DNA from 4 places in the Peribacillus sp. Aquil_B1 genome. Region 2 is predicted to be linked to each of the others. Evidence: riboswitches for the same ligand, from Rfam matches in the RefSeq annotation. Region 2 holds a riboswitch; each other region holds the start of a gene.
What was found. A riboswitch is a leader RNA that binds a small molecule or an ion and turns the genes downstream of it on or off. The one in region 2 is predicted to bind S-adenosylmethionine.

Region 1 (4,452 bases), 290 kb from region 2:
CATCATCTTCATGGTGATGTTCCTGCTTAAAGTTTTCAAGCATTTGATCCAAGTTCGGATTCGCATCGGATAATGTAATGACATCATGCGCTTTATAGCCTCTTCTTTCGGAGATTTCCGTTATCTCTGATTGGAATGCTACAAGGATTTCCTCCTTGTCAGCATCTGTTAAATCGTATTTTTCCACCAGATGGGCCGGTAATTTAGAAATGTCCCATTGCTCATAAATAACCCCTTGTGTTTCTAAAAATCCTTTTACCTGTTCACCGTTTTCAATAACCTCGTTTGTTTCATGGAATCTGATTGTCGCCATCATTCATTCCTCCTCTATGAGTGTTTATGTTAAAGAACCTGCAAACGCCTTTTGTTGATTAAGCAACAGTTGATATTGAAATAAAAATTCGCAAGCTTCAAGTATTCTCTTTGCTTCGAGTCCGCTTTTACCCCAAACCGTAATACCATGATTGCGGATCAGCACGGCGCCAGAGTCTTCTTCGACATGTGGCTCGAACTTATCGGATAACAGCGGAATGTCAGCATGATTATATATGATTGGTATCCGAAGTTCCGAATCTTCATCCCACCGCCCGGTCGCTTTAATGATTTCATGATTACGAAAAGAAACTTGACCTTCTTCTCCGTACAATTCGGAAATCACATTATTTTCAACCGTATGGACATGGAGTACACAGTTCGCATTCGTTTTTCGGTAAATGACTGTATGAAGTAAAGTTTCGGCCGATGGTCTTAGGTTCGTTTCTTCAACCGGTTTTCCTTTTATATCCACCAGTAAAAAGTCCGAATCCGTTTGCTTCCTTTTATCCTTACCGCTTGCCGTAATATAAAAATAAGGGCTTTTGGGCTCCCGAATGGACAAGTTCCCGCTAGTACCCATAAACCAATCCCTTTCGGCCAGTTCAGCTTTAATATCTGCCAGCTCCTGCCATTCCTTAGAATGATTGTTCACGCTTTAACCACCTCCTGCTGCTTTAAAATATCAATGACATCAAAAAACGTTTCAAATCCTTGATGTGGAATCCCTTCCCTATCGCATTTTTCAAGCAGTATATCACGGGCTATGACAAAATCCGCCTGTTTGGCAGCTTCAAAATCCGTTACTGAATCTCCAATAACGAATGTAAAATCTCCCGCACCCGCAATTTCCCTCATAATGGATGGCTTGCAGCAACCGCAATCATTATTACATTGATCATCACAAGCATGTGGCCACTCAATATAAATCTTTTCCTTATCAAAAAATGCATGGTTGCAATAAACGGACTCTGTTGGCAAGATATCATTTAAAAGCGGTGCAATGAAAAAATCCATGCCCCCGCTTACAATATATAAAGGGATGTTAACTTGTTTCGTAAACTCAACGAATTCATAAAACCCTGGACGAATGCCAGCCGACTTTCTTACATATTGGATGATTTCATCTTTCAAGCCGCTATCAAGCAGGGAAAACATATCCCCTACACCTGAAGATATACTGATTTTTTGCTGAAGGACACCGTCTTTCAACGCTTCCCATTCCGGAGGCGCAAATTTCTTCATGATGGAAATGATATTATCCGTGTTAGTGATCGTTCCGTCAAAATCACAAAAGATGATCGGTTTCATTATTTCTTATAGGCCTCCCCATAACACAAGAGCTTTTTTTAGTGTTTCATCCTCAGCAGCCGCTTCAGATAGGTCCTTTCCTGCCAGTACGGCTTCCACAGCAGAACGGAAAGCCTTTGCCCCGCCCTCTGCTCCATCAGGATGCCCGTGAATTCCACCTCCGGCATTAATCACACTATCGATTCCAAAATCCTTGATTAAGTCCGGAACCATGCCCGGATGAATGCCAGCAGAAGGAACAGGGAAGGCTTTTTTCCATGAAAGTTCATCTTTTGTCAGAGCTTCAGCAATCGCCAAAGTCTCCTTTTTTTCAAGTGCGACATTTCCATAAGGGGACGGGAACAAGGATAAATCCGCACCTGATAACCTTACTAATTTACCAAGCAATAATGGATAGCCGACCCCATAAAATGATGAGGCTGCCAATGCCCCGCTATATGCAGGGTGCGCCATGATCGGCAGCTTGATACGATCATGTTCACTCAAGGCCTGCAATACATCCAAACCATATGTATGAACGTTGAACAACAAGGCATCCGCCCCTGCATCAGCCGCTTGCTCTGCCTTATCCAATAATTCGAATGTTTTCCCTGATAGATTGACAGCATATAAAGTTCGGTGGCCAGTGGTTTCATAGACATCATTCAATATTCTTTTTCCCGATTTTATTCTATCGAAAAATGGAGTCAGTTCCTGGTCGAAGAGGATCTCATCGTCTTTAACTAGGTCGACACCCCCTAATGCTTGTTGCCTCAGTTGCTCATTATGAAATGTCAGGTCTCTTCCTAATATACCTTTAAAGATGCTCATCACTAGTGGCCGGTTAAATACGCCAACCTTTTTCCTAATGCCTTCAATGCCAAATTGCGGCCCGGGAAAGTCTTTTTGAATATCACCGACAAAATCCAAGTCGATAAGTTTTATTTCTCCGTCCAATGAAAGTTTGCCGAAGACCGTCGTGAGGATTGCAGGTAAATCATTGGAGAAATTCCTTGCCGGATAGGCAATTTTAATAAGCGAACGGTATATTTTACGATTAAAGTAGCTGTTTGCCCTCTCTTCTTCAGAAAGCGGTGTCACCGATACGACGCGTCCCTTATTTTTTTCCAGTTGTTTCTGGACCAAATGGGGCAGGTCCGTCCATGTCCCGACAGTCAATCCTAAGGCAATGCTCTCTGCTTTTTTCTCATGATTTCCCTTAGAATCATGAATTAAATAAGTAGCGACTATCTCGCTCATTTGATCACTCCTATATCACGTTAGTAAACTCTCGATGTCATTAACCTGAAATGGTCTCAAAATGGCAAAAGCCCCTTCATAAAGAAGAGGCTTTAAAAAGCCATCTTCTTATCTCCCAGCCATTGGCTGCAAGAATTAGCACCGTGCCTTGTGGATTTCAAGAAAAATCCGGCGAAGAATTCCGCCCCATTTTACAATGGAATTACGGTCGGTTGCTGGGCTTCATAGGGCTAGTCCCTCCACCTGCTCAAAATAAGAAAACGCTGATATATAAATTTGCATCCAAGTATCGAAAGATTAAGAATTTATTTTGTATTCTGACAGGTAATTCCTACTTTGTCAATAAGTTTTAACTATTTAAGGGTGAATTAATCGGATTTATCATTGTGGTTAAAATATTTTTAATCTACTTATCCGTTCCACAGCCTCTTTCAGCCGTTCTTCCGAAGTCAGCAGCCCTACCCTGACGTATCCTTCGCCAAATTCACCAAATCCATTCCCTGCAGCAACAGCAACATGGGCATGCGTTAATAAATAGTCTGCAAAAGTCTCGGACGTAAAACCTTTAGGTACCTTGAGCCAGGCAAAAAATGATGCCGCAGGAGCTTTGACATCCCAGCCGATTGCCCTCAATCCCTCAATGAAAACATTCCTTCGCCCCTCGTACATCTGCACTAACTGCTCTACACAGGTCTGCGAGTCAAGCAAAGCGCTTGCCGCAGCTTCTTGTATCGCCGGGAAGAGACTCACATAAAGATGGTCTTGTAATAGTTCAAGAGCTTCTATGACACTTTTATTCCCCACTGCGAAGCCGACTCTCCACCCTGCCATATTGTATGTTTTCGATAGTGTGTATATTTCTATTCCTATTTCCTTCGCTCCCTCTGACTGGAGAAAGCTTATCGGTTTTTTCCCGTCGAATCCTATCGCCCCATAGGCGAAGTCGTGGACCACACAAATGGAATGCTCTTTTGCAAAAGAGACGGTCTCATCAAAGAAACTTTCAGTTGCAGAAGCACCTGTGGGATTGTTCGGATAGTTCAAGAACATCATTTTGGCTTTATCAAGTACTTCTTTATGTATGTCACTGTATTTTGGAAGAAAATCATTTTCTTCTGTCAAGGGCATGAATTCGGTCTTTGCCTGGGCTAAAACAACACCGGAAAGATAATCCGGATAGCCGGGATCCGGAACAAGGATCGTATCACCCGGATTCAATAAACATTGCGGCAGTTCGACAAGACCTGCCTTTCCCCCGAAGAGAATCGCCACTTCACTTTTCGGATCCAGCTTGACACCGTATTCACTTTCATAAAAGACGGCAGCAGCGTCTTTTAAATATTGATGCCCCCGGAATGGCGAATATTTATGATTAATCGTTTTTTCAGCGGCAGACTGCAAACTTTTCACGATATGGTCCGGTGTCGGCTGATCAGGGTTTCCCTGGCCTAAATTGATGACATCATGACCCTGCTCCGTGATGGCATTGACTTTTGCGACAAGTGAGGCAAAAAACTGCTTGGGCAGGTCCTGAAGCTGTCCGGATTTTTCGAATTGCACCATTTATACACCTTCTCTGAAATTTCTTGA
Region 2 (4,452 bases):
GGAGACGCGGTCCTTAGGATAATATTTTTCAAGAAGCACTTTATAGCTTTCCATTCTTACATCTGCCGGAATGTCATCGGATTTAGTGGCACCTACGAGAGGATTTAAGAATAAGCCGTCGACAATCTCCAATGCTGTTTTTTGAATGTATTCATGTGCACGGTGAACAGGGTTCCTCGTTTGGAAGCCGACAACCGTTTCCCAGCCTTTTTCAGCAAAAGCTTTCCTTGTCTCGACTGGGTCCAAATAATGAGCTTGAAACTGCGGACGCTCTATTCTCTTGATCAACTTTATTTCCCCGCCGGCATATACATCACCGCGGTTATATAAATTTTTCACTCCAGGGTGCTTCTCATCATCCGTTTGATAAACTAATGTCGCTTCCAATTGCTTATCTGGAGTATAAATATCGGAAACGGAGAGAACCCCGTATGTTTCACCATCATGAGTCAAGGTTACTTCTTCACCTATAGTAAGGGTTTCTGCAATTTCTTCGGTCAAAGGCAGCGTAATCGGGATGCTCCATACATGACCGCTGCTAAGCCTCATATCCTTGACCACTGTCTCATAGTCACTTTTTGTAAAGAATCCATTAATCGGACTGTAGGCACCAGTGCCTATCAATTCAAGATCACTTAAAGCAATTTCATCGATTTCGATTGACTTTGTTATTTTACTAATATCATAATTTGGTTCCCAAAGATCGATTAATGTTCCTCCGTGCGGTAAACTGATTGTCATGCTAATTTCCCCCTATGGTTTCTATTTATTTAAGATAAATGCAATCCGCATTCCGTTTTTTGAGCTCCTTGCCAACGGCCTGAGCGTAAATCATCTGCATTGAAGGCTGGTGCAGTACATGTTTTACATCCAATGCTCGGATATCCATTATCATGCAGGATATTATATGGAAGTCCGTTTTTGTGGGCGTAACGCCATACATCTTTCCATGTCCAATGTATGAGTGGACATATTTTAACTGATTTGAACTTATTATCCTTATTGATATACTCGGTCAAAGCCCTTGTTTCGGATTGCTCCCTCCGCAATCCCGAAAGCCATGCTGTTGCCGTTGAAAGCACATCGGTAAGCGGAATGATTTTACGGATGTTACAGCACTTATTGGAATCTCTAACCCATAATTCATCCCCATATTCAGCTGCTTGTTCCTCAAGCGTCAAGGCTGGTTTCTTCATTTCGATCGAAAGCTTTGGATATCGCTTTTTCACTTGCTCGATCAATTGATAAGTTTCCTCAAAATGAACATCTGTATCAAGGAAAACTATTTTGGCAGAAGGATTGACCTTCGCCAATAAATCCGTAAGCACGATGCCTTCAATGCCAAAACTGCAAGCATAAATCAGTTCGTTTCCATAATGGTCATTCGCCCATTGCAGAACTTCCAAAGCACCTTTTGTCTCACTGTCTTCGGGAAATACAGGGAAATCCCCAGTGTTGAAATTTTCATAGTTTATTAATGCAGCCAACTTTGTAGCCCCCTCTAAAAACTTGCTGTACCAGGTTAGAGTAACTATTGATCACTACCCGTTGTAATCTTCTCCAGTTTGTTTGACTCTAGGAAAAAAAGAGACGAATCTAACCAATACTCTCTTTATATCAGTTAAACCCGCCTCTAGTTTTTCTAGTCAGCAGATACCTTATTTAATTCTTAATTTTTCATTTCTTTCCATTTGAATGATTTTACCATCCTGGACAATAAGTGTAATGGATCCATATTTCATAGAATTAAGCATTTCTTGAAGTCGTTCAAATATTTCTTCAAGCTGATTCTCTTTATCCAAGCCTGTTCCTCCTTTAAGAAAATCCGCGAATTTCTTATTTTCACCGCTGATTAAATGAATTTCTTAGATTTATATAATTCCAAACAACCTTACATTGTTATGGTTTGCCTACAACTTTCCAAAAAAACAAAAATCTTTCCATGATGGAAAGATCCCAAGGTAAATATCTTTACCTTATCTTCCAAAATGATCAACATTTTGTTGGAGGTAGCACCTTGCATCGATCATGCAGGTTGCTGGACTTCAAAGGGCCAATTCCCTCCGTCGCTCTGGATAAGTTTTATTATTTTAAATATTAACATATATTTAATCCTTGTCAATGGAGTTTTCTTATAAAATAACTTGGTTTAATATTATGGATGAACTGTTATTTTTATACACACTATTCCAATTATGATTTTATGTTCATGTAAATACGAAAATAGACTCGTCTTTTTAGATAAAAACTCCAAAAAAATGAGTCTATTTTCATTAACAAGCCTATTATTGGCGCCTGTCATCATTTAAAATAATAATTTTTCGAATTCCAGCCCTTTTTATAGAAGGGAGAATTCATTAATTTCTTAACTGTATCGCTTCTATAAATTCTTGAACTTGACTCTGGACCCGATCAATTAAATGCAAATCATTAATCGGGTTTTCTGAATTCTGTTTATCTATTTCTTTATCAACAAAATAAATGCCCTGCAGCGGCTCGCCTTTTAAAATTGAAATTAATGGTTTAAGTGCGTAGTCAATCGCCAATAGATGCCTGTTACTTCCGCCAATCATGATTGGCAGTACTGGCTTGCCCTTAAAAGCACCTTCTGGCAGCAAATCAATCAAGGCCTTCAATACACCTGTATAAGAAGCCTTATAAACCGGTGAACCAATAATGATTCCTCTAGCTGCTTGAATTCTCTCTGAAAGCTTTAAGATATCTTCACTGTTATATTTGCCTTGAAATAAATCATCTGCTGAGAAATCCGTAATTGAGTAATAAGCTGTGGTAAATCCTTCGTTTTCGACTAATGATTGAATATGTTTTAGTGAGATGTCCGTTCTGGACGGAATAGCCGGACTTCCTGATAAAATTACGATATCACTCATTTAATATACCCCTCCAATATTACATGATTTCCAGATAAAATCTTCGTACAGTATGCTTTTATCGTAATAGTCTGAAAAATATAAGTCAAATCTTACACTCTGGTTTAAAGAATTCACAAGTTTACTCCATCGGATCTGAAGGAAAATAAAACGGTCATATTTGCGGCTTGATGCTCATGCCCTTCAATATGACCGTTTCATTATGTATGTTTTTGTTTTCCATGAATGCCATATACCAAAAGTTGAGCAATGCTCTTAATTCGTTCAGAAGTAAAATATGGCTCCTTTTTCTGCTGATGGATCTCATAATGTGTAGATAATGCCAATGTGAAAGAAATGATCCCTACATTAAATAGGATAATATCAGAGATATATTGTATCTCACCACTATCTATTCTCTTCTGTATTTCAATATGCCTGGCATTCGGCTTAAAGATCTGATCTACATATTGCTTCGAAATATCTTGATCGAATTGTGTTTCCCTGAATAGTATCGAAAACTGTTCTTTATTATCAAGAATTTTATTTATCATGGTACAAACATGATTCTCCACTAGATCATCCGTAGATAGATGGCTAGTGCCCTCTTCAGATTCCTCTTTCTCATCAGGGGTAATGGTAGCCAATAGTAAATCTTTTTTGCTGTCAAAGTATTTGTAAATAGTAGCTTCGGAAACATTGCAAGCAGAGGCAATTTCATTCGTTCTTGTCATGTCAAAACCTTTAGTGGCAAAAAGAGTCCGGGCTACACTTATGATTCGTTCTTTCGTTTGCTGCCCTTTTTTCAAAAATATCAACCTTCTTTTATAATGATAAGACCAGTGTCACCAATCTATTTTCCATGATATCCCGATGGTATCAATCGGTCAATATTACCTTTGATTCATTAGAATCCAATATTCCCATATATCATAAATAGAAAACATCGTCTGATTGGGACGATGTTTTCTTTTAGTGAAAATCATTTAAAAGCTGCATAGCCATCATCGACCATGACTACACTTCCATTGATCGCATCCGCTTCCTCTAACGATAATAGATAGACGGCATTTGCAACGGCTTCTGGCTTAATTAATTTACCGCGCATTTGACTTGCATTCAATTTATCGATGATTCCCATATCTTTATAGCCTTGAATGATAGGAGTGTCAACCCCGCCTGGAGCAATGCCCACTACCCGTATGCCATAAGCACCTAATTCCAAAGCAGCTGTCTGTGTCATCATTCTTACAGCTCCTTTAGTTGCCTGATAGGCAAAGGTTCCGTGGGAAGCTAAGTAACCGAACACAGAAGCGGTATTAATAATGACACCCTTGTTACCTAACTCCTTCATTTTCCGTCCTGCTGCCATGATACCAAAGGCAACTCCATGCTGGTTCACTCCAATCGTTTTGAAATAACCCTCCATATCTTGATCGAGGATCATACCGCCTGCACCGATGCCGGCATTATTAAACATGATATCGATCCTTCCGAATGTTTCCACTGTTTTGTTGATTAAGGATTCAACATCTTCCTGTTTAGAAACATCCGTTTTAACAAAAATGGCCTCTCCGCCATC
Region 3 (4,452 bases), on a different contig from region 2:
TCGGCCAGTCCGGGATAATACACTTTTTTCACTAAGGGCTGCTCCTTTAAGTAGGCTGCTATCTTTTCTGCCCCTTTTTGTGAATGCTCCATTCTAACTGATAAGGTTTTCAAACCTCTCATTACAAGCCAGGCATCCTGAACACCAAGGACCGCTCCAAATGAGTTTTGGAGCGAACCGAGTCTTGCCGCCAATTCCGGATCTTTCACGACTGCAAGCCCAGCTACCACATCACTATGTCCGGATAAAAACTTCGTGGCGCTATGAAGGACAACATCCGCGCCCAGATTCAGCGGTTTTTGCAATGCCGGCGTCAAGAATGTATTATCAACAAAACTTAAGGCACCGGCTTTTTTTGCGATATCACATACGGCTTGAATATCGGTCACTTTAAGTAAAGGATTTGAAGGTGTTTCGATGTATATGGCCCTGGTATTTGGCTGAACGGCCGCTTTGACGCTTTCAAGGTCCGTCATGTCAACGAAGGTATGCTCAATATTGAAACGGGTCAATACGCTTGTGACCATCCTGAACGTTCCGCCATACACATCTTCGGAAATGACGATATGGTCTCCGGCCGACAATAGCAGGAAGGCTGTTGAAATGGCCGCCATACCTGATGAAAAGGCAAAGCCGTGAGTGCCTTCCTCAAGTTCGGCAATGATATCTTCAAGTGCTTCGCGAGTTGGGTTCCCGCTTCTGCTGTAATCATACTTGCCGAATTGATCGATATTGGATTGATGGAAAGTCGATGCATGCTGAATGGGAACGCTCACACCGCCCGTTGCCGGATCGAATTTATGCTGATTATGAAGTAATTTCGTTTCAAAGCTAAAATCATGACCTGTCATCGTATTGCCTCCCTTTTTACATGTGCGAATGCTTGCTGCAAGTCACCGATCAAATCATCGCTATCCTCGATGCCAACGGAGAAGCGGAGCAGGCGATTACAAACCCCATTTGCCGTTCTGACTTCAAGCGGTATATCGGCATGTGTTTGTGTGGCAGGATAAGTGATGAAGCTTTCAACCCCTCCAAGGCTTTCTGCAAAGGAAATTAATGAGAGCGATTGTAAAAATGGGTTGACCGCCGATTCATCAATGATGCGGAAAGAAATCATGCCGCCTCTGCCGGGATACAATACATCCGTGACACAATCATGTTCCGATAAGTAATCTACAAGTATCTTGGCATTCTTTTCATGACGCTCCATCCGCAATGCCAGGGTTTTCATTCCGCGCATCAACAGCCAAGAATCAAATGGGCTCAAGACAGCTCCAGTGCCATTATGGTGGAAGGCAAGGGCATCACATAATTCAGCGCCGCTGGCAACGATCAGTCCTGCGAGCACATCATTATGACCACCGAGATACTTGGTTGCACTGTGAATCACAATATCCGCTCCAAGCAGGATGGGTTGTTGAATAAGAGGCGTGTAAAAAGTGTTATCAACGATTAACAATAAATTATATCGTTTGGCCAATGCGGCAACGGCACTAATGTCCGTTTGCTGCATAAGGGGGTTAGTGGGAGTTTCGATGAAGATGGCTTTCGTGTGAGGAGTGATGGCTTTTTCGATATCCTCCAAACAACAAGTGTTTACATAGTCACACTGCAACCCCCATTTTTTAAAACCTTGTTCTAACAGACGATATGTACCGCCATAAAGATCTTCGCTGACAATCCAGGCATCCCCGGATTTAAAAAGGGCGAGAATAGTGGAGATGGCGGCCATTCCTGAACTGCAGGCATAGCCTTGGTCCCCTTTTTCCAAATCGGCGATGGATCGCTCCAATAGCTGGCGTGTAGGGTTTCCTGTCCTTGTGTAGTCGAATCCCGTCGATTGGCCAATTCCTTCGTGACGAAAAGCTGTTGAAAAGTATACCGGCGGATTGACTGTTCCTGTCGCCGTTTCGCTGCGATTTCCTAATTGAGCAAGATAAGTTTCAGGTTTGTACATGGTTTTCACTGCTCCTTTGAGTTATATAAAATAAAAAAAAGTCTTCTTTAAGAAGAAGACTTTGATTAAGTAGGGACGAGTCATTCTTCTTATCTTCCAAGTTCACAAACTTGTGGAATTAGCACCTTTTCATTGGTTTGAAACAAATGAAGGTTGCTGAGGTGTCATCGGGCCATTCCCTCTACCTCTCTCGATAAGAGTTTAGATTATTCAATTTCTTTTGAATTTACTATATATACAAAATACTGTCAAGGACATTTTAGGAGTGATGATACTTGGATGTTCATGACCAGGTCAATTGGAGCCTAGCGGTGTCTACACTTTATGTCTCTAAAAAGAATAATCGAATTTTCATATAAACATGAAGGGAACATGGATTTTTCAGAAAAATTGGAAAGGGTCAGCGGGATATTTTTGCTTTAAAATAATAAAGTTTGTACAATGTATGGAGAGAAAGAATAATCCGACATTATTCATTTCATATGCAAAGGGTCTTCAATGAATAGTGCAAACATAGGAGGAGAACACATGGAATACAGAATCGAACGAGATACGATGGGTGAAGTGAAAGTTCCTGCTGATAAATATTGGGGAGCACAAACTGAGAGAAGCCGTAACAATTTCAAAATCGGTAACGAAAAAATGCCGATTGAATTAGTTCGTGCATTTGCATACGTTAAACAAGCTGCGGCAAAGGTGAACTATGATCTAGGTGATCTTTCCGAAGTTAAAAAGAACGCCATCGTCAAGATTTGCGGGGAAATCCTTGAGGGTACGCTTGATGAACATTTCCCGCTTGTAGTTTGGCAAACGGGAAGCGGCACGCAAAGTAATATGAACGTGAATGAAGTGGTCGCCAACAAAGGGAATGAATGGTTAAAAGAAAATGGTGAATCCGAAACCCTTCACCCGAATGATGATGTTAACAAGGCACAAAGCTCAAATGATACTTTCCCGACCGCCATGCATATTGCAGCCTTTATGGAAGTCGCTGAAAAATTGGTTCCTGCCATCAAAGCACTTCGTGATACATTCGATACAAAAGAAAAAGAATTTTGGGATGTCGTGAAAATTGGCCGAACACATCTTCAAGATGCTACACCATTAACATTAGGACAAGAAATTTCCGGTTGGAAAGCGATGCTCGATAAAGATCTAGCGATGATTGAGGAAAGCAGCCAAAAATTATTGAACCTTGCTCTAGGCGGAACGGCTGTAGGAACCGGAATCAATACAAAAAAAGAATTCCCGGGACTTTCTGCCAAACAAATTGCAGCGGATACAGGATATCCTTTTGTCACATCTGATAATAAGTTCCATGCCTTGACTAGCCATAACGAAATCGTCTACGCACACGGTGCTTTGAAAGCATTGGCGGCGGATTTAATGAAAATTGCGAACGATGTCAGATGGCTTGCAAGTGGTCCAAGAAGTGGAATCGGCGAAATAGCCATTCCGGAAAACGAGCCGGGCAGCTCCATCATGCCAGGTAAAGTCAATCCAACACAAAGTGAAGCGCTTACCATGATTGCAACACAAATCGTGGGTAACGATGCTACAATTGGCTTTGCAGCAAGCCAAGGTAACTTTGAATTGAATGTATTCAAACCAGTCATCATCTATAACTTCCTGCAAACGGTCAAATTATTGACTGAAGGCATTCATTCATTCAACGACAATTGTGCGGTGGGCATCACTGCAAATGAAGATAAAATCAAAGAAAATGTAGAGCGTTCCCTTATGTTGGTAACAGCATTGAACCCGCATATCGGTTATGAAAAAGCAGCCAAGATTGCCAAAACGGCATTCAAGGACAACTCTACGTTAAAAGAAGCGGCGTTGAAATTGGAGTTCCTGACCGAAGATGAATTCAAAGCATGGGTCGATCCTGCTAACATGGTTAATAAATAATTGCATACAAGTGCCCTCCCTCTCGTATTAGGGAGGGTGTTTCCATGTGTTAAAATAATGGAATCGACAAATACTGAAATCATAAGTATCGGGAACAGGAGGAAATACAATGTCTATATGCCCGCTTTGCAACGGTCTGAGAAAAATTCATGTTAAATGCCCGGAATGCGGCAGTGATCTTGAGGATAAAGGGAAATTCATGGACTACGCTGATGATTACAGTGCTTATATGGATATCGACATACTTAAAGAAAACGACGGATACCCTCAATCCCTTCAAAAAGGCCAATGCCCGCATCTCATGAAATGCCCGGAATGCGGACATGATGAAGTGGTATTGGTCCAAGAATGAATTTGAATAAAGTAAAAGACCCAATATGAATGGGTCTTTTTACGTTTAATTGGCAGATAACTTCATGCTTTCCTGCATCTGTTCATCTTCTTCAACTAAAATGCGATGTTCAGTCCCTTTATCAAAAAAGTGTGCTTTATTCATGTCGAGGGCAAGATCGATCTTTTCCCCTGCCTGAATAATATTCTTGGCATCGACCCGTGCAACGAAGTCCTGCCCCTCTAATGTG
Region 4 (4,452 bases), 140 kb from region 2:
GATGCACCGTTGCTTTTACTTTTACATGGCACTGGCGGAACGGAAACGGATCTTTTGCCATTATCGGAAATGGTTTCACCGGGATCATCCGTACTCAGCGTACGGGGAAATGTACTCGAAAACGGAATGCCCCGTTATTTCCGCCGGCTGGCTGAAGGAGTTTTTGATGAAGAAGATTTGATTTTCCGTACGAAGGAGCTTTATGACTTCTTGGAATCAGCGTCCGGACAATATGACTTCGATCGTGACAGAGTGGTGGCATTAGGTTATTCTAATGGTGCAAACATAGCAGCAAGTTTAATGTTCCATTTCGAAGGGGCATTAAAAGGAGCGATTCTTCATCATCCAATGGTGCCTAGACGCGGCATTGCTTTGCCGTCCCTTTCGGATATACCTGTATTCATCGCTGCAGGTAAAAACGATCCGATTTGCCCGGCCGCAGAAACTGATGAACTTAATCAAATTTTACTGCAAGCTGGTGCTGCGGTGGATGTTCACTGGGAACACTACGGTCATCAGTTAACACGTTCAGAGGTTGATGCAGCAAGTTCATGGTTTCAAAAGAACTTTTTATAAGAATGAGAGGGATGAAGATGATTTCAGTTAATCCTGAAAGCCTTACTGAACGGGAAAATTATAAGTTTTTGACTGGAAGCATCATACCAAGACCAATAGCCCTGGTTACGACACAGTCCGAAACCGGTACAATCAATATAGCTCCGTTCAGTTTTTTTAACATAGTCAGTTCCAATCCTCCGATGATTTCCATTTCAGTTCAACGGAAAGAAGGAGTTTCGAAGGACACGGCCCGAAATGCAATTCAAACAGGTGAATTCGTAGTTCATATCACTGATGAAGATAATGTTGCTGATGCAAATCGAACGGCCAAGGAACTCCCGTCTGACGAAAGTGAACTGGGTCTTACCAATTTCACACAGGCTGTTAGTGATAAGGTGTCGGTACCAGGATTGCAAGAAGCGAAGGTACGCTTTGAATGCACATTGGAGCATGCGATACCGTTGGCAGGTTCGAAGAATAAACCTGGTTGTGATTTATTGATCGGGAAAATAGTCTGCTATCATATAGAGCAGGAGATTTACCATAATGGCCGAATTGACCAGAATGGGCTAAAACCTGTAGCAAGATTAGCGGGTCATACTTATACAAAACTAGGGGAATTATTTGACATAGAACGACCTTAAGGAATATGAAAGAAAAATGGCGTCACCTTTTAAGGTGTCGTCATTTTTTTTCGGTTAGCATTATCTGCATCTAATACTGTAAGCGACTGTTCCAAAAACAGTTCATATCTATGCCAAAGGTGCGATGTTCGTTTGGACTTTAAAGGAATTCTTTACAAACCGAAACAAAACTTGACAATTTTTTCATAGATTGATAAAGTTATAAAAAAATAATTTCTTATCCAGAGAGGTGGAGGGACTGGCCCTATGAAACCTCAGCAACAGGTCTGCAATGACACTGTGCTAATTCCAGGGGGTGAAACCTTGATAGATAAGACCGTACGTGTTTATTTGTCAGTAACGCACTCTTTTTTAGAGTGCGTTTTCGTTTTTTCTGGATGCAAGATAAAGGAGAGTAAGCATGGAGAACAAAAGGAAGCATGATTTTCAAAGGGAAATGCAGGCACGGCATATAATAATGCTATCGCTTGGCGGGGTGATTGGAACAGGTTTATTCTTAAGTTCGGGTTATACGATTCAACAGGCTGGCCCATTCGGCACCATCCTTTCGTATCTGATTGGGGCATTAGTGGTTTATCTAGTCATGCTATGTCTAGGTGAACTGGCAGTACATATGCCCGAGACAGGTGCGTTTCATAGCTACTCAGCTAAATACATAGGTCCTGGGACAGGGTATACAGTAGCCTGGTTGTATTGGCTAACTTGGACTGTTGCACTAGGTTCGGAATTCACGGCTGCAGGATTGTTGATGCAGAGATGGTTTCCATCAATCAATGTCTGGATATGGAGTGCGCTATTTGCCATTTTGGTCTTGGCATTAAATGCGTGGACCGTTAAATTTTTCGCTGAATCCGAATTCTGGTTTGCGTCTATAAAGGTATTTGCCATTGTGATTTTTATTATTTTGGGAGCAGCGGCAATGCTGGGTTTTATTCCAATAATTCATTCACAATCCGCTCCGTTATTCTCCAATTTTACAAGTGAAGGTTTATTTCCGAATGGTGCTTTTGCCATTCTAATGACGATGCTTGCGGTGAATTTCGCATTCTCTGGAACTGAATTAATCGGAATTGCAGCTGGAGAAACTGTGAATCCAGAAAAAACGATACCAAAGGCAATACGTATGACATTATGGAGATTGATTATCTTTTTTGTAGGAACCATCGTTGTATTATCCGCATTATTGCCTATTTCGGATGCCGGCGTATTAGAAAGCCCCTTTGTGGCAGTTCTTGAACGAATTGGTGTGCCGTATGCAGCGGATATTATGAACTTTGTCATATTAACTGCCATTTTGTCTGCTGCAAACTCGGGACTGTATGCATCATCCAGAATGCTTTGGTCACTTGCAGATAAGGAAACTATATCACCAATATTTGCAAAATTGACAAAACGGGGAGTTCCGATAAATGCAGTCCTTTTCAGTATGTTGGGCGGCTGCTTAGCCCTGTTCTCGAGTATTATTGCACCGGATACTGTTTACATAGTGCTCGTATCCATTTCTGGACTAGCCGTGGTGGTAGTTTGGATGAGTATTAGCGTGTCACAGTTTCTATTTCGCAGAAGATATATAAACGAAGGAAATTCAGTAAATGACTTGGCTTATCGAACGCCATTTTATCCACTCGTGCCAATCGTTTCTTTTATGCTATGCCTGGCTTCTTGCATAGGAATTGCATTTGATCCTACACAACGAATTGCACTATATTGTGGCATTCCATTTATTTTGTTTTGCTATGGAAGTTATTATGTGACAAAAACCATAAAGAAAAGAGGAGTAGATCATGAACAATAAAACTAACCCAATTGACGCTATTTTACGAGATCATTCAGTCATGATTTTGGACGGAGCTTTAGCTACAGAGCTAGAGAGGCATGGATGTGATTTGGACGACCCGCTCTGGTCTGCACGTGTATTACTTGAAAATCCAGAAGTGATTTATCAAGTGCATTCTGACTACTTTCGTGCTGGAGCGGACTGTGCGATTACTGCTAGCTACCAAGCCACTGTTGAAGGTTTCGCCCTCCGTGGAATACAAGAAAAAGAGGCTTTGGAGCTAATCCGTAAAACGGTTTTACTCGCAAGAAAAGCAAGAGATAATTTTTGGAAGGAAGAAAATCAAATGCTTAGGCCTAAGCCATTGGTTGCTGCATCTGTTGGCCCTTATGGGGCTTATCTTGCAGATGGTTCAGAGTATGTAGGAAACTATGGTGTATCGGATGAAACTTTAACTGCATTTCATCGCTCACGAATATCAGCGTTGATTGAAGCAGGAGCTGACCTTTTAGCATTTGAAACGATTCCTTCCCTGCAAGAAGCAAAAGTATTATATTCGTTATTGAAGGATTATCCAGAAGTGTATGCTTGGATATCCTTTTCATTGAAAAATGAAAAAGCGATAAGTGACGGCACATTACTCGAGGAGTGTACAAGATTGTTTGGGGACAGTGAGCAAATTGCAGCAATCGGCATCAACTGTACGCCAGTATCATGTATCACGGAAGCCATCCAAGTGTTGCGTGCAAACACGGATAAACCAATCATTGTTTATCCGAATTCAGGTGAAACATATAATCCAGAAACTAAAACATGGCATGGTCAAGAATCATGTAACAGGCTCGACCTGAAATCTGAAGAATGGCACCATGCAGGGGCGCGTTTAATTGGAGGGTGCTGCAGAACGGCACCACATCATATTGAAGATATTTCAAGAAAGTGGCGACCTTCCGTGGTGGTATCCTCCTAGCCCTTGATCTGTTATAAACTGTTATAAGGAATGAAAGTAGTATATAGACCATAAAAAGGAACAGGAAGCGTCATAATCAGGCGGTTCCTGTTCTTTTTGAACTCATTATCCAAATTCGAGTTATCTGACTACTATTTCTTAGGCTAAAAAGAAACCGCTCCAAAAACAGTTATAGGAGAAATTAAATCATATTATTTGTGTGCTTGGGAAAACTAAACAAACAATGAATAGAAAGGAGAGAAATGAGTATGAGCCGTGGTAAAAATTTTAATCACAAAGAAAAAGGCCATCCTGGAAATTTACCTAATAATAGAATTAGCGAAGAGAAGGAACACAGCCGGCAGTATGAACAAATCGAAGATATTGTCACACATGAAGCTTTTAAAAATCGGGAAAAAGAAGACGAGATGCCTTAATATATTGATATTTCATGCGGGGGGAAAAACCATGAGCTTTAGCTATGGTTTTTCTTTCATTACTAATAAATCAAGAGGGAAACAGAT

Region 1: linked by a shared signal. The riboswitch ahead of mtnW (2,3-diketo-5-methylthiopentyl-1-phosphate enolase) and the one ahead of MPH60_RS09230 (YezD family protein) in region 2 are both predicted to bind S-adenosylmethionine.
Region 3: linked by a shared signal. The riboswitch ahead of MPH60_RS16790 (methionine biosynthesis PLP-dependent protein) and the one ahead of MPH60_RS09230 (YezD family protein) in region 2 are both predicted to bind S-adenosylmethionine.
Region 4: linked by a shared signal. The riboswitch ahead of mmuP (S-methylmethionine permease) and the one ahead of MPH60_RS09230 (YezD family protein) in region 2 are both predicted to bind S-adenosylmethionine.

The regions. Positions count from the first base shown of each region.
Region 1 is NZ_JAKXEE010000001.1:1,579,003-1,583,454, reverse strand. It holds gene MPH60_RS07975 (cupin domain-containing protein) at 1-313, opposite strand, end outside; gene MPH60_RS07970 (methylthioribulose 1-phosphate dehydratase) at 338-967, opposite strand; gene MPH60_RS07965 (2-hydroxy-3-keto-5-methylthiopentenyl-1-phosphate phosphatase) at 964-1,623, opposite strand; gene mtnW (2,3-diketo-5-methylthiopentyl-1-phosphate enolase) at 1,630-2,862, opposite strand; SAM riboswitch class I at 2,968-3,121, opposite strand; gene MPH60_RS07955 (pyridoxal phosphate-dependent aminotransferase) at 3,253-4,425, opposite strand.
Region 2 is NZ_JAKXEE010000001.1:1,865,671-1,870,122, reverse strand. It holds gene sat (sulfate adenylyltransferase) at 1-741, opposite strand, end outside; gene MPH60_RS09235 (phosphoadenylyl-sulfate reductase) at 771-1,475, opposite strand; gene MPH60_RS09230 (YezD family protein) at 1,659-1,802, opposite strand; SAM riboswitch class I at 1,974-2,082, opposite strand; gene ssuE (NADPH-dependent FMN reductase) at 2,358-2,891, opposite strand; gene MPH60_RS09220 (TetR/AcrR family transcriptional regulator) at 3,092-3,679, opposite strand; gene MPH60_RS09215 (SDR family NAD(P)-dependent oxidoreductase) at 3,853-4,452, opposite strand, start outside.
Region 3 is NZ_JAKXEE010000002.1:621,146-625,597, reverse strand. It holds gene metC (cystathionine beta-lyase) at 1-851, opposite strand, end outside; gene MPH60_RS16790 (methionine biosynthesis PLP-dependent protein) at 848-1,960, opposite strand; SAM riboswitch class I at 2,047-2,160, opposite strand; gene fumC (class II fumarate hydratase) at 2,489-3,871, shown strand; gene MPH60_RS16780 (hypothetical protein) at 3,981-4,223, shown strand; gene MPH60_RS16775 (ABC transporter ATP-binding protein) at 4,269-4,452, opposite strand, start outside.
Region 4 is NZ_JAKXEE010000001.1:1,728,902-1,733,353, forward strand. It holds gene MPH60_RS08630 (alpha/beta hydrolase) at 1-576, shown strand, start outside; gene MPH60_RS08635 (flavin reductase family protein) at 594-1,202, shown strand; SAM riboswitch class I at 1,417-1,519, shown strand; gene mmuP (S-methylmethionine permease) at 1,603-2,997, shown strand; gene mmuM (homocysteine S-methyltransferase) at 2,987-3,949, shown strand; gene MPH60_RS08650 (hypothetical protein) at 4,198-4,365, shown strand.